2 regions of the Pseudomonas sp. FBCC-B1565 genome follow, and region 1 is predicted to be linked to the other one. Evidence: predicted binding sites of a transcription regulator. Region 1 holds the regulator's gene; the other holds the start of a gene.
What was found. Region 1 encodes FliA, which starts transcription of late flagellar genes. Its sites were predicted from a motif close to CTAAAGTTTNNNNNNNNNNNGCCGNTAA; they were not measured.
Positions count from the first base shown of each region.

Region 2: a site for FliA is predicted at 1,651-1,678, ahead of motA (flagellar motor stator protein MotA). Genes of this name have one in related genera too.

Region 1 is NZ_CP101438.1:1,857,038-1,862,050, forward strand. It holds gene flhF (flagellar biosynthesis GTPase FlhF) at 1-421, shown strand, start outside; gene fleN (flagellar synthesis regulator FleN) at 528-1,361, shown strand; gene fliA (RNA polymerase sigma factor FliA) at 1,358-2,098, shown strand; gene NL123_RS08885 (chemotaxis response regulator CheY) at 2,268-2,642, shown strand; gene NL123_RS08890 (protein phosphatase CheZ) at 2,661-3,449, shown strand; gene NL123_RS08895 (chemotaxis protein CheA) at 3,461-5,013, shown strand, end outside.
Region 2 is NZ_CP101438.1:6,047,108-6,052,120, reverse strand. It holds gene NL123_RS27985 (HDOD domain-containing protein) at 44-1,579, opposite strand; gene motA (flagellar motor stator protein MotA) at 1,746-2,597, shown strand; gene motB (flagellar motor protein MotB) at 2,601-3,620, shown strand; gene rsgA (small ribosomal subunit biogenesis GTPase RsgA) at 3,788-4,819, opposite strand; gene orn (oligoribonuclease) at 4,928-5,013, shown strand, end outside.

The DNA of each region.
Region 1 (5,013 bases):
GGTGCTGATCGACACCGCCGGCCTGCAAGCCAGCGACCCGGCATTGCGCATGCAGTTGGAAAGCCTGGCCGGGCGTGGCATCAAGTCGAAAAATTACCTGGTGCTTGCAACCACCAGCCAGAAACAGGTTCTTACCGCTGCGTATCATAGTTACAAGCGCTGCGGCCTGGCCGGTTGCATCCTCACCAAGCTCGACGAAACCGCGAGCCTGGGCGAGGTGCTGAGCCTGGCCATCAGTCATGAATTGCCGGTCGCCTACCTGACCGACGGGCCGCGGATCCCGGATGATCTGCATCTGCCGCGCCGTCATCAGTTGGTCAGCCGTGCAGTCAGCGTGCAAATGCAAGACGAGCCTAGCGAGGAAGCGATGGCCGATATGTTCGCCGACCTCTACCACAACCCGGCGAAGCGGGTAGGTTGAGGGCGGTATGAACACCGTGAAATGTATCTACATCGATGGTCTGCAAGCGATTCACGCGGCCAAGCCATGTAGCCTGCGTCTAAGCAAGACAAGGTAAAGAAATAAAATGGGCAGCATGCATCCCGTACAGGTGATCGCGGTGACCGGCGGCAAAGGTGGCGTCGGGAAAACTAACGTGTCAGTGAATTTGTCCCTGGCCCTGGCAGAGCTTGGCCGTCGCGTCATGCTGCTGGATGCTGACCTGGGGTTGGCGAACGTCGACGTTCTGCTGGGGCTGACGCCCAAACATACCCTTGCCGATGTGATCGAGGGCCGCTGTGAGCTGCGCGATGTGCTGCTGCAGGGGCCTGGGGGCATCCGCATCGTGCCGGCCGCCTCCGGCACCCAGAGCATGGTGCACCTGAGCCCGGCGCAGCATGCCGGGCTGATCCAGGCGTTCAGTGACATCGGCGACAACCTCGACGTGCTGGTGATCGACACCGCCGCCGGGATCGGCGAGTCCGTGGTCAGCTTTGTGCGCGCTGCGCAGGAAGTGTTGCTGGTGGTCTGCGATGAACCCACCTCGATCACCGACGCCTACGCCCTGATCAAACTGCTTAACCGCGACTACGGCATGAACCGCTTCCGCGTCCTGGCCAACATGGCCCAGAGCCCGCAGGAAGGGCGCAACCTGTTCGCCAAGTTGACCAAGGTCACGGATCGTTTCCTCGATGTCGCCTTACAATACGTCGGCGCAGTTCCCTACGACGAGTGTGTGCGCAAGGCTGTGCAAAAGCAGCGTGCAGTCTACGAAGCGTTCCCTCGTTCCAAGTGCGCACTGGCGTTCAAGGCTATTGCCCAGAAGGTCGATACCTGGCCATTGCCCGCCAACCCCCGGGGGCATCTGGAGTTTTTCGTCGAGCGATTGGTGCATCAGACGAGCGCAGGACCCGTGCTATGACAGCGACCGGCTACAACGCGTACAAGAAGTCTGCCCGTGACAGCCAGGGCGAGTTGATCGAGCGCTACGCGCCCCTGGTCAAGCGCATTGCCTATCACTTGCTGGCGCGCCTGCCCGCCAGCGTCCAGGTCGAAGACCTGATCCAGGCGGGCATGATCGGCTTGCTCGAAGTGTCGACCAAATACGACGCGAGCAAGGGTGCAAGTTTCGAGACGTATGCGGGCATCCGCATCCGTGGCGCGATGCTCGATGAAGTGCGCAAGGGTGACTGGGCGCCGCGTTCGGTACACCGCAATACACGCATGGTCAGTGACGCAATTCGCGCAATTGAAGCAAAAACCGGTCGCGACGCTAAAGATCACGAAGTTGCGGCCGAACTCCAATTGAGTCTCGACGATTACTACGGGATTTTGAACGATACCTTGGGCAGCCGATTGTTCAGTTTCGACGACCTGTTGCAGGACGGCGAACATGAAGGGCTGCACGAGGACGGCGCGAGTGCTCATATGGAGCCATCGCGAGACCTGGAAGATGAGCGTTTCCAGGGGGCGTTGGCGGACGCGATTGCCAATTTGCCGGAGCGTGAGCGGCTGGTGTTGGCGCTGTACTACGACGAAGAGCTGAACCTCAAGGAAATCGGTGAGGTCCTGGGTGTCAGCGAATCGCGGGTCAGCCAGTTGCACAGCCAGTGCGCAGCCCGCTTGCGGGGGCGCTTGGGAGAGTGGCGAGCGCGCTGAACAGGCAGTGTGGGGACACTGCAGACGATACCGCGAGGGCAACCGGCCTTCGCGGGTTCGACCCGTGGTGCCCCCGGCAGTCCTTTTTGTGTAATGCCTGTTGATTGAAATGGCGCGTCCAGGTGCTGGGCGCGTTTAAGACTGCTTGGAGGTCGAATTGGACAAGAACATGAAAATCCTCATCGTTGATGACTTCTCAACGATGCGGCGGATCATAAAAAACCTGTTGCGTGACCTTGGGTTCACAAACACGGTCGAGGCGGACGACGGCATTACGGCGATTCCGATCCTCAACAGCGGGAGCATCGACTTTCTGGTAACAGACTGGAACATGCCGGGCATGACCGGTATCGACTTGCTGCGCCACGTGCGCGCTGACGAAAAGCTGCGCAGCCTGCCTGTGCTGATGGTGACCGCCGAAGCCAAGCGTGAGCAGATCATCGAAGCCGCCCAGGCCGGGGTCAACGGTTACGTGGTCAAGCCATTCACTGCACTGGCCTTGAAAGAGAAGATCGAAAAAATCTTCGAACGCATCCACGGCTAATGCCATCGCGGGGGAGCTATGGAGCATAAAGAAACGTCACAGGGAGACTTCGAGTCGACCCTGAAAAAGCATGCTCACCAGTTGGTCGACAGCCTTGAAAAAGGCCAGTTCGGCGACGCGGTGCAGTTGATCCATGAGCTCAACCAGACCCGTGACCGCGGCCTGTATCAGGAAGTGGGCAAGCTCACACGCGAGCTGCACAGTGCGATCGTCAATTTCCAGATTGACCCGCATATGCCCCAGGCCGAAGAAATCTCGCAAATCACCGATGCCACCGAACGCCTGTCCTATGTGGTCAGGCTGACTGAGGCGGCGGCCAACCGCACCATGGACCTGGTGGAAAACGCCACGCCTCTGGTCAACGGCATGGCCACTGAAGCCCAGGCCCTGAGCCACGACTGGGGCCGCTTCATGCGCCGGGAAGTGGGGGCTGAGGAGTTTCGCGAGTTGGCACGTCGGGTTGACGGTTTCCTGTCACGCAGCGAGCAGGAAAACCGCACGGTTTCCAGCAACCTCAATGACATTCTGCTGGCCCAGGATTACCAGGACCTCACCGGTCAGGTGATCAAGCGTGTGACCCAGTTGGTCACCGAAGTGGAAAGCAACTTGCTCAAATTGGTGCTTATGGCTGGCCAGGTTGACCGTTTCGCCGGCATCGAACATGACCGCGAAGCGATCCTCTCGGAAAAAGATCCACAAAAACATCTCGCCAAGGGTGAAGGTCCGCAGATTCATGCCGATAAACGTGAAGACGTTGTATCGGGTCAAGATGATGTCGATGACCTGTTATCCAGTTTAGGCTTCTAAGGAGCACCCACATGAGCTTCGGCGCCGATGAAGAAATCCTTCAGGATTTCCTTGTAGAGGCCGGCGAAATTTTAGAGCAGTTGTCCGAGCAACTGGTCGAGCTGGAAAGCCGACCGGATGATGCGAACCTGCTCAATGCAATTTTTCGCGGTTTTCACACTGTAAAAGGGGGCGCCGGCTTCCTCCAGCTCCATGAGCTGGTGGAGTGCTGCCACATCGCCGAGAACGTGTTCGACATCCTGCGCAAGGGTGAGCGTCACGTTGATTCGGAGTTGATGGACGTGATTCTCGAAGCACTGGATGCGGTCAACGGCATGTTCAGCGAGGTGCGCGACCGTGCACCGATCACGGCGGCCACTCCGGAACTGCTGGCCGCCCTGGCGCGCCTGGCGGAACCTGCCGACACGTCGGCCGCACCGGTGGTTGAAGCCGCACCGGAGCCTGTGGTTGAGGCCGAGCCGGATGTGACCGACAGCGAGTTCGAACAGCTGCTCAACTCCCTCAGTGCCGTCAAGGCCGAGGCGGAAGCGCCGGCTGCCCCGGTCGCCGCACCGACCAGCGAAGACATCACCGACGCCGAGTTCGAATCGCTGCTCGACCAGTTGCATGGCAAGGGCCAGTTCGCGGCCGACGCCGTGGCACCTGCTGCTGCTCCTGCGGATGCACCGGCGGCCAGCGCCAGCACCGACATTACCGACGATGAATTCGAAGCATTGCTCGACCAACTGCATGGCAAGGGCACCTTCGCGGCCGACGCCTTGCCGGAAGTCGCCGCCACGGCTGCGGCACCGGCTGCTGCCAGCGCCGCCCCTGCGGGCGATGGGCTGATCTCCGATCACGAGTTCGAATCCCTGCTGGACGAGTTGCACGGCAAGGGCAAGTTCAGCGAAGTGGCCCCGGCCGCAGCGGTGGCGACCGCTGCACCGGTCGCCGCCAAGGCCGCTGCGCCAGCGCCGGCCGCCAAACCTGCACCGGCTGCCAAGCCAGCACCGGCCCCGGCCGCCGCACCTGCTCCGGCACGTGCCGCCGCCGCGCCGACAGCCGAGAAGCCTGCCAGTGAAGCCGAAACCACCGTGCGGGTTGATACCGCGCGCCTGGACGACATCATGAACATGGTCGGCGAACTGGTACTGGTGCGTAACCGCCTGGTGCGCCTGGGCCTGAGCAGCGGCGATGAAGCCATGCAAAAGGCTGTGTCGAACCTCGACGTGGTCACCGCCGACCTGCAGACCGCCGTGATGAAAACGCGGATGCAGCCGATCAAGAAAGTCTTTGGCCGTTTCCCGCGCCTGGTTCGCGACCTGGCGCGTCAGCTTAAGAAAGAAATCAACCTGGAACTGGTGGGCGAAGAAACCGACCTCGACAAGAACCTGGTCGAGGCCCTGGCCGACCCGCTGGTCCACTTGGTGCGCAACGCCGTCGACCACGGCGTGGAAACCCCGGAAGAGCGCGAAGCATCGGGCAAGTCCCGTGGCGGCAAGGTGATCCTGGCGGCGGAGCAAGAAGGCGATCACATCCTGCTGTCGATCACTGACGACGGCAAAGGCATGGACCCGACCATATT
Region 2 (5,013 bases), 2.5 Mb from region 1:
GCACAAATGTTGGCGATAAAAGACGGCGATTGTAGCGCAAGCATCAGGCGCTGCGGTTGGTAAAGCAGTGCAGGGCTTTTTCGATGCATTGGGCGGTTTTGCCGAAGGCCTGCACGGTGGTTTCCGAGAACGGCCCGCCACCCTGGTCGGCCACCATCAGCATCACCACCTTGCCATTGCAACTCAGGGAGCGCAGCAGCAGATGTTCGCCGGTGAACAGGCGGCGCAGGATCGGCGGCAGCAACGCTGAGAACTGGGCATGGTTTTCGGGGTTGAGGCGCACCTGGGCGGACTTTTCCAGCAGACGTTGCAGCAGGGTGCTGTTGACCACGTCCAGGCTCAGGTTGGCGGCGTCCTTGGGCAGGCCATCGACCTGGTGCACGCGCAAGGTACTCAAGGCGCGATCGGCCATCAGCAGCATGACCCGCTGCATGCCACTGGCGACCAAGGCCTCTTTGGCGCACGTGGTCAGGTGCATCGCGTTGGCAAAGCGGCTCGGTTCCACCAAGAGTTCAGTGCAGCGCTTGCGCCACACGGCCAGGGCCTCGGCGGTGGGCGGTGGCGCCGGCAGCAGGCCGCGATGAATCTTCGCCACATGCCACGGCCAGATCAGCGACAGCGCCGGGTGCCAGAGGTCGGGCATCAGGGTGGTACGGGCACTGGTGACAGCTTGTTGGTGGACCAGTTGCTGCACCTCGCCCAACGGTTGTTGCAGGTACAGCGCTGTGAGCAACTGCCAGCGTTCGGTGTGCGGGCAGGTCCAGGATTCCTGGGCCGACATCGCCAGGCCGTTGGCCAGCAACACGGTATTGGCCGGCTGGTTCAGCCAGCGCCGCAGGTTGGGTTCGGCGTCGAGCAATTGCTGATGGCGCAGTGGGTCGTCCTCACGGGCGATATGCAGGGCCTTGACCAGCAGGCGCTGCTCGCTCATCAGCAACTTATAGCCCTGGGACACCCAGATCGGCAGGTGCCAGGCTTCGGTCAGGCCGACGCACAGGTCCAGCAGGCGTATGCCGAACAGTTCCTGCTCGACCGCGCGGGCTGACTGGCCCTTGTGGATAACCCGCAGCTCCCACTCCTCCAGAAGCTTGGGGTAGGCCACCGCCATCGGCCACAGTGGCGACAGGAACAACAGGCTGCCCCAGTGGATGTCCTGCCACAGCCGCGCCAGGCGACTGCCGAACAAACCGTTGGCCTGCTGCGACGCGTGCTGGCTGACCAGCAACAGTTGGCGCAATGCCACGGGGATCTCGTGTGCGGGCACCGAGGGCAGGCGCGCCAGCAATTCTTCGGCGCGCTTGAGGCCCAGGCGATTGAGCGCCACCTCGAGGTTTTCCGCCGGTTCCGCCAGGCTGCCATGGGTGTGGCTGTTGGCCTCGCGCATCACGCTGAGCACCAGGGCCGGGCTGTTTTGCATCAGCTCGGCAATATCCCGCAACGAACTGCGGTTATCACGGATGCCTTTGCACACGCGGTCGTGGCTGGCCTGGGGAACGGGCAGCAGCACATCGTCCAGGCGCTTGATCCAAGCGGCGAGAGAGTTGGGTTTTGCAGTTGGGACTGTCGTTTCATTAGCCATGATTGGGGCGCGATCATCACTTGCGGTCTACACGCCCGGAGCGGGCCGAACTGGCTTTTCGCCTTAACGGGCTATAGTCTGGCGCAGTTTTGCCGATAAGTAGAACAAGAGTTTTCTGCTACACCCAATATGTCCATGAACCCGACGGCGCAAGTACTCATCTCCTATGGCTAAAATTATCGGCATCATCGTCGTCTTCGCAAGCGTGCTCGGCGGGTACGTCCTGTCCCACGGTAAAATCGCTGCGCTGATCCAGCCTTTCGAGGTGATGATCATCGGCGGTGCGGCACTGGGTGCATTCCTGCAGGCGAACCCCGGCTACATGACCATGCACGTGATCAAGAAGTCGCTGGGCATGTTCGGTTCGCGCTTCACCCATACCTTCTACCTGGAGGTGTTGGGCCTGGTCTACGAGATCCTCAACAAGAGCCGCCGCGAAGGCATGATGGCCATCGAGGCCGACATCGAAGACGCCGCCGCCAGCCCGATTTTCGCCAAGTACCCGGCCGTGCTCAAAGATGAGCGCATGACCGCCTACATCTGTGACTACCTGCGCATCATGTCCTCCGGCAACATGGCCCCCCACGAGCTGGAAGGCCTGTTCGACATGGAGTTGTTCAGCCTCAAGGAAGAGCTGGAGCACCCCTCCCACGCGGTGACCGGCATCGCTGATGGTATGCCGGGTTTCGGTATCGTCGCGGCGGTACTCGGTATCGTGGTGACCATGGCATCCCTGGGTGAGGGCGACCAGGCCGCTATCGGCATGCACGTGGGTGCGGCGCTGGTCGGTACCTTCTTCGGTATTCTCGCGGCCTATGGCTTCTTCGGCCCGCTGGCGACTTCCCTGGCCCATGACGCCAAGGAAGAAGTGAACCTGTACGAGTCGATCAAGGCCAGCCTGGTTGCTTCCGCTTCCGGCATGCCGCCGTCGCTGGCGGTGGAGTTCGGCCGCAAAGTGCTGTACCCCAAGCATCGCCCAAGCTTCGCCGAGCTGGAACAAGCGGTTCGCGGTCGCTAAGCCATGGAAAACAACCAGCCGATAATCATCAAGCGCGTCAAGCGCTTCGCTGCGGGGCACCATGGTGGCGCCTGGAAAATCGCCTTCGCCGACTTTGCGACGGCGATGATGGCGTTCTTCCTGGTGCTGTGGCTGATGTCCACCGCCACGCCGGAACAGAAGATCGCCATTGCCGGCTACTTCAAGGACCCGATTGGTTTCTCGGAAAGCGGCACGCCCTTCGTGATCGACCTGGGCGGCTCGCCGCAGTTGGCGCCTGAGCGCACCATCAACCCGGAGGTCAAGACCGAAGCGCCTCAGGAAAAAATCCCGATCGAGCGCGATACTGTCGAGTCGATGGCCGAACAGGTCGAGCAGGAGCGTCTTGAACTGTTGCTGCAAGAACTGCAGACCAAGGTTGAGGAAAACCCGCAACTGTTGAAGTTCAAGGATCAGATTTCATTCGAGATCACCCCGGACGGCTTGCGCATCCAGATCACCGACGCAGCCAACCGCCCGATGTTCGACTCCGGCAGTGCGCGCTTGAAGCCGTACTTTGAAGACATCCTGCTGGCCATGGCCGACACCATCAAGGCGGTGCCGAACAAGATCAGCATCAGTGGCCACACCGACGCCAAGCCGTATGCAGGGCAGGGCGACTTCGGCAACTGGGAGCTTTCCGCCAACCGCGCCAACGCCGCACGCCGTGCGCTGGTGGCCGGCAGCTACCCGGACCCGCAAGTGGCGCGCGTGGTAGGGTTTGCATCGTCGCAGCTGTTTGACCCCAAGGACCCGTTCAACCCGATCAACCGCCGTATCGATATCGTGGTGCTGACCAAAAAGGCCCAACGTGCGATCGAAGGTGACCAGCCCCCAGCGGCGCAACCTACTCCGGGGGCCGGCGCGCCGGGTGAAGTACCGGCCGATCCGAACGCGATTCCGCCAGGACAGGAGCCGTTGCCGGCGCATGAGCTGCGTCAGAAGCTGAACCTGTTTGATGACGGTGGGGTGAAGGATCCTACGGTGCCTAAGACGGGTTCTTAGGCAACTAAGGTCTTTTTGTGGTGAGCGGGCTTGTCCCGCGTAGGGCTGCAAAGCAGCCCTGGCCCGAACGACGCATTCCCTCCAGATAAAACGCGTCATTAGGCTTCGGGGCTGCTGCGCAGCCCAACGCGGGACAAGCCCGCTCGCCACAATGTTGTCTGTGCGGCTCAATAACTGCTTTCGGGCAAACTCGCAATAATCGACCGATAGCTGTTCATCCGCTGCTGCTGCACGCGCCCATCTTCCAGGGCCTTGAGCAACGCACAGCCCGGTTCGCGGTCGTGTTTGCAGTCGCGGAAGCGGCAGGTGCCGATCAGGTCGTTGAATTCGATAAAGCCCGCTTCGACATCGCTGCGGCTGACGTGGCCGAGGCCGAATTCGCGGATACCGGGGGAGTCGATCAGCTCGCCGCCGCCGGGGAAGTGGAACAACCGTGCGGTGGTGGTGGTGTGGGTGCCCTGGCCGGACAGTTCCGACAGTGGGCCTACGCGGGTGTCGACTTCCGGCAGCAGGCTGTTGACCAGCGAAGATTTACCTACGCCGGACTGGCCCACGAACACGCTGATGCGTCCGTCCAACTGCTGTTGCAGCTGTTCCATGCCATTACCGTGATGCGCCGAAACCTCCAGCACGGGGTAGCCGAGGGTGCGGTACACCGCCAGTAACGCGTTGAGCGCCGGGGCATTCTGCTCGTCGATCAGGTCGAATTTGTTCAGCAGCAACAGCGGGCGGATGCCGGCATGCTCGGCCGCCACCAGGTAGCGGTCGATCAGGTTGGCATGGGGCTCGGGCAGTGGCGCAAACACGATCACGATCATGTCGACGTTGGCGGCTACCGGCTTGAGCTGGCCACGGCTATCCGGGCGGCGCAGTTCGGTGGTGCGCGGCAGTTGGGCGACGATCACGCCGATGCCCTGGTTGCCGGCACGCCACACAACCTTGTCGCCTGTGACCAGCGCCGGCAGGTTGGCGCGCAAGTGGCAGCGGAACACCTGGCCTGCGAGTTCGCCTTCGAGCGCCTCGACTTCGACCTGCACGCCGAAGTGCGCGATCACCAGGCCTGTTTGTTCAGGGCCGAGGTCGCCGCCCTCGAGCGCTTCCACGGCGGAGGATTCACGTTTGGCGGCGCGCGCGGCGCGTTCACCCTGAATCTTTTCGATGCGCCAGTTTTGGCGACGGTTGAGCTGGCGTTTGGCCATTGGTGTTCCGTGTCGATAATGCAAAGGTTGGGTAAAACGGTCGCGAGTCTAGCACGGCCCCGCCTGCTAAACTGCGCAGCTACGCCAAGGTGCCAAGAGAATCAAACCATGCAAAACCCACAGAACCTGATTTGGATCGATCTGGAAATGACCGGCCTGAACCCTGACACCGACGTCATCATCGAGATGGCCAC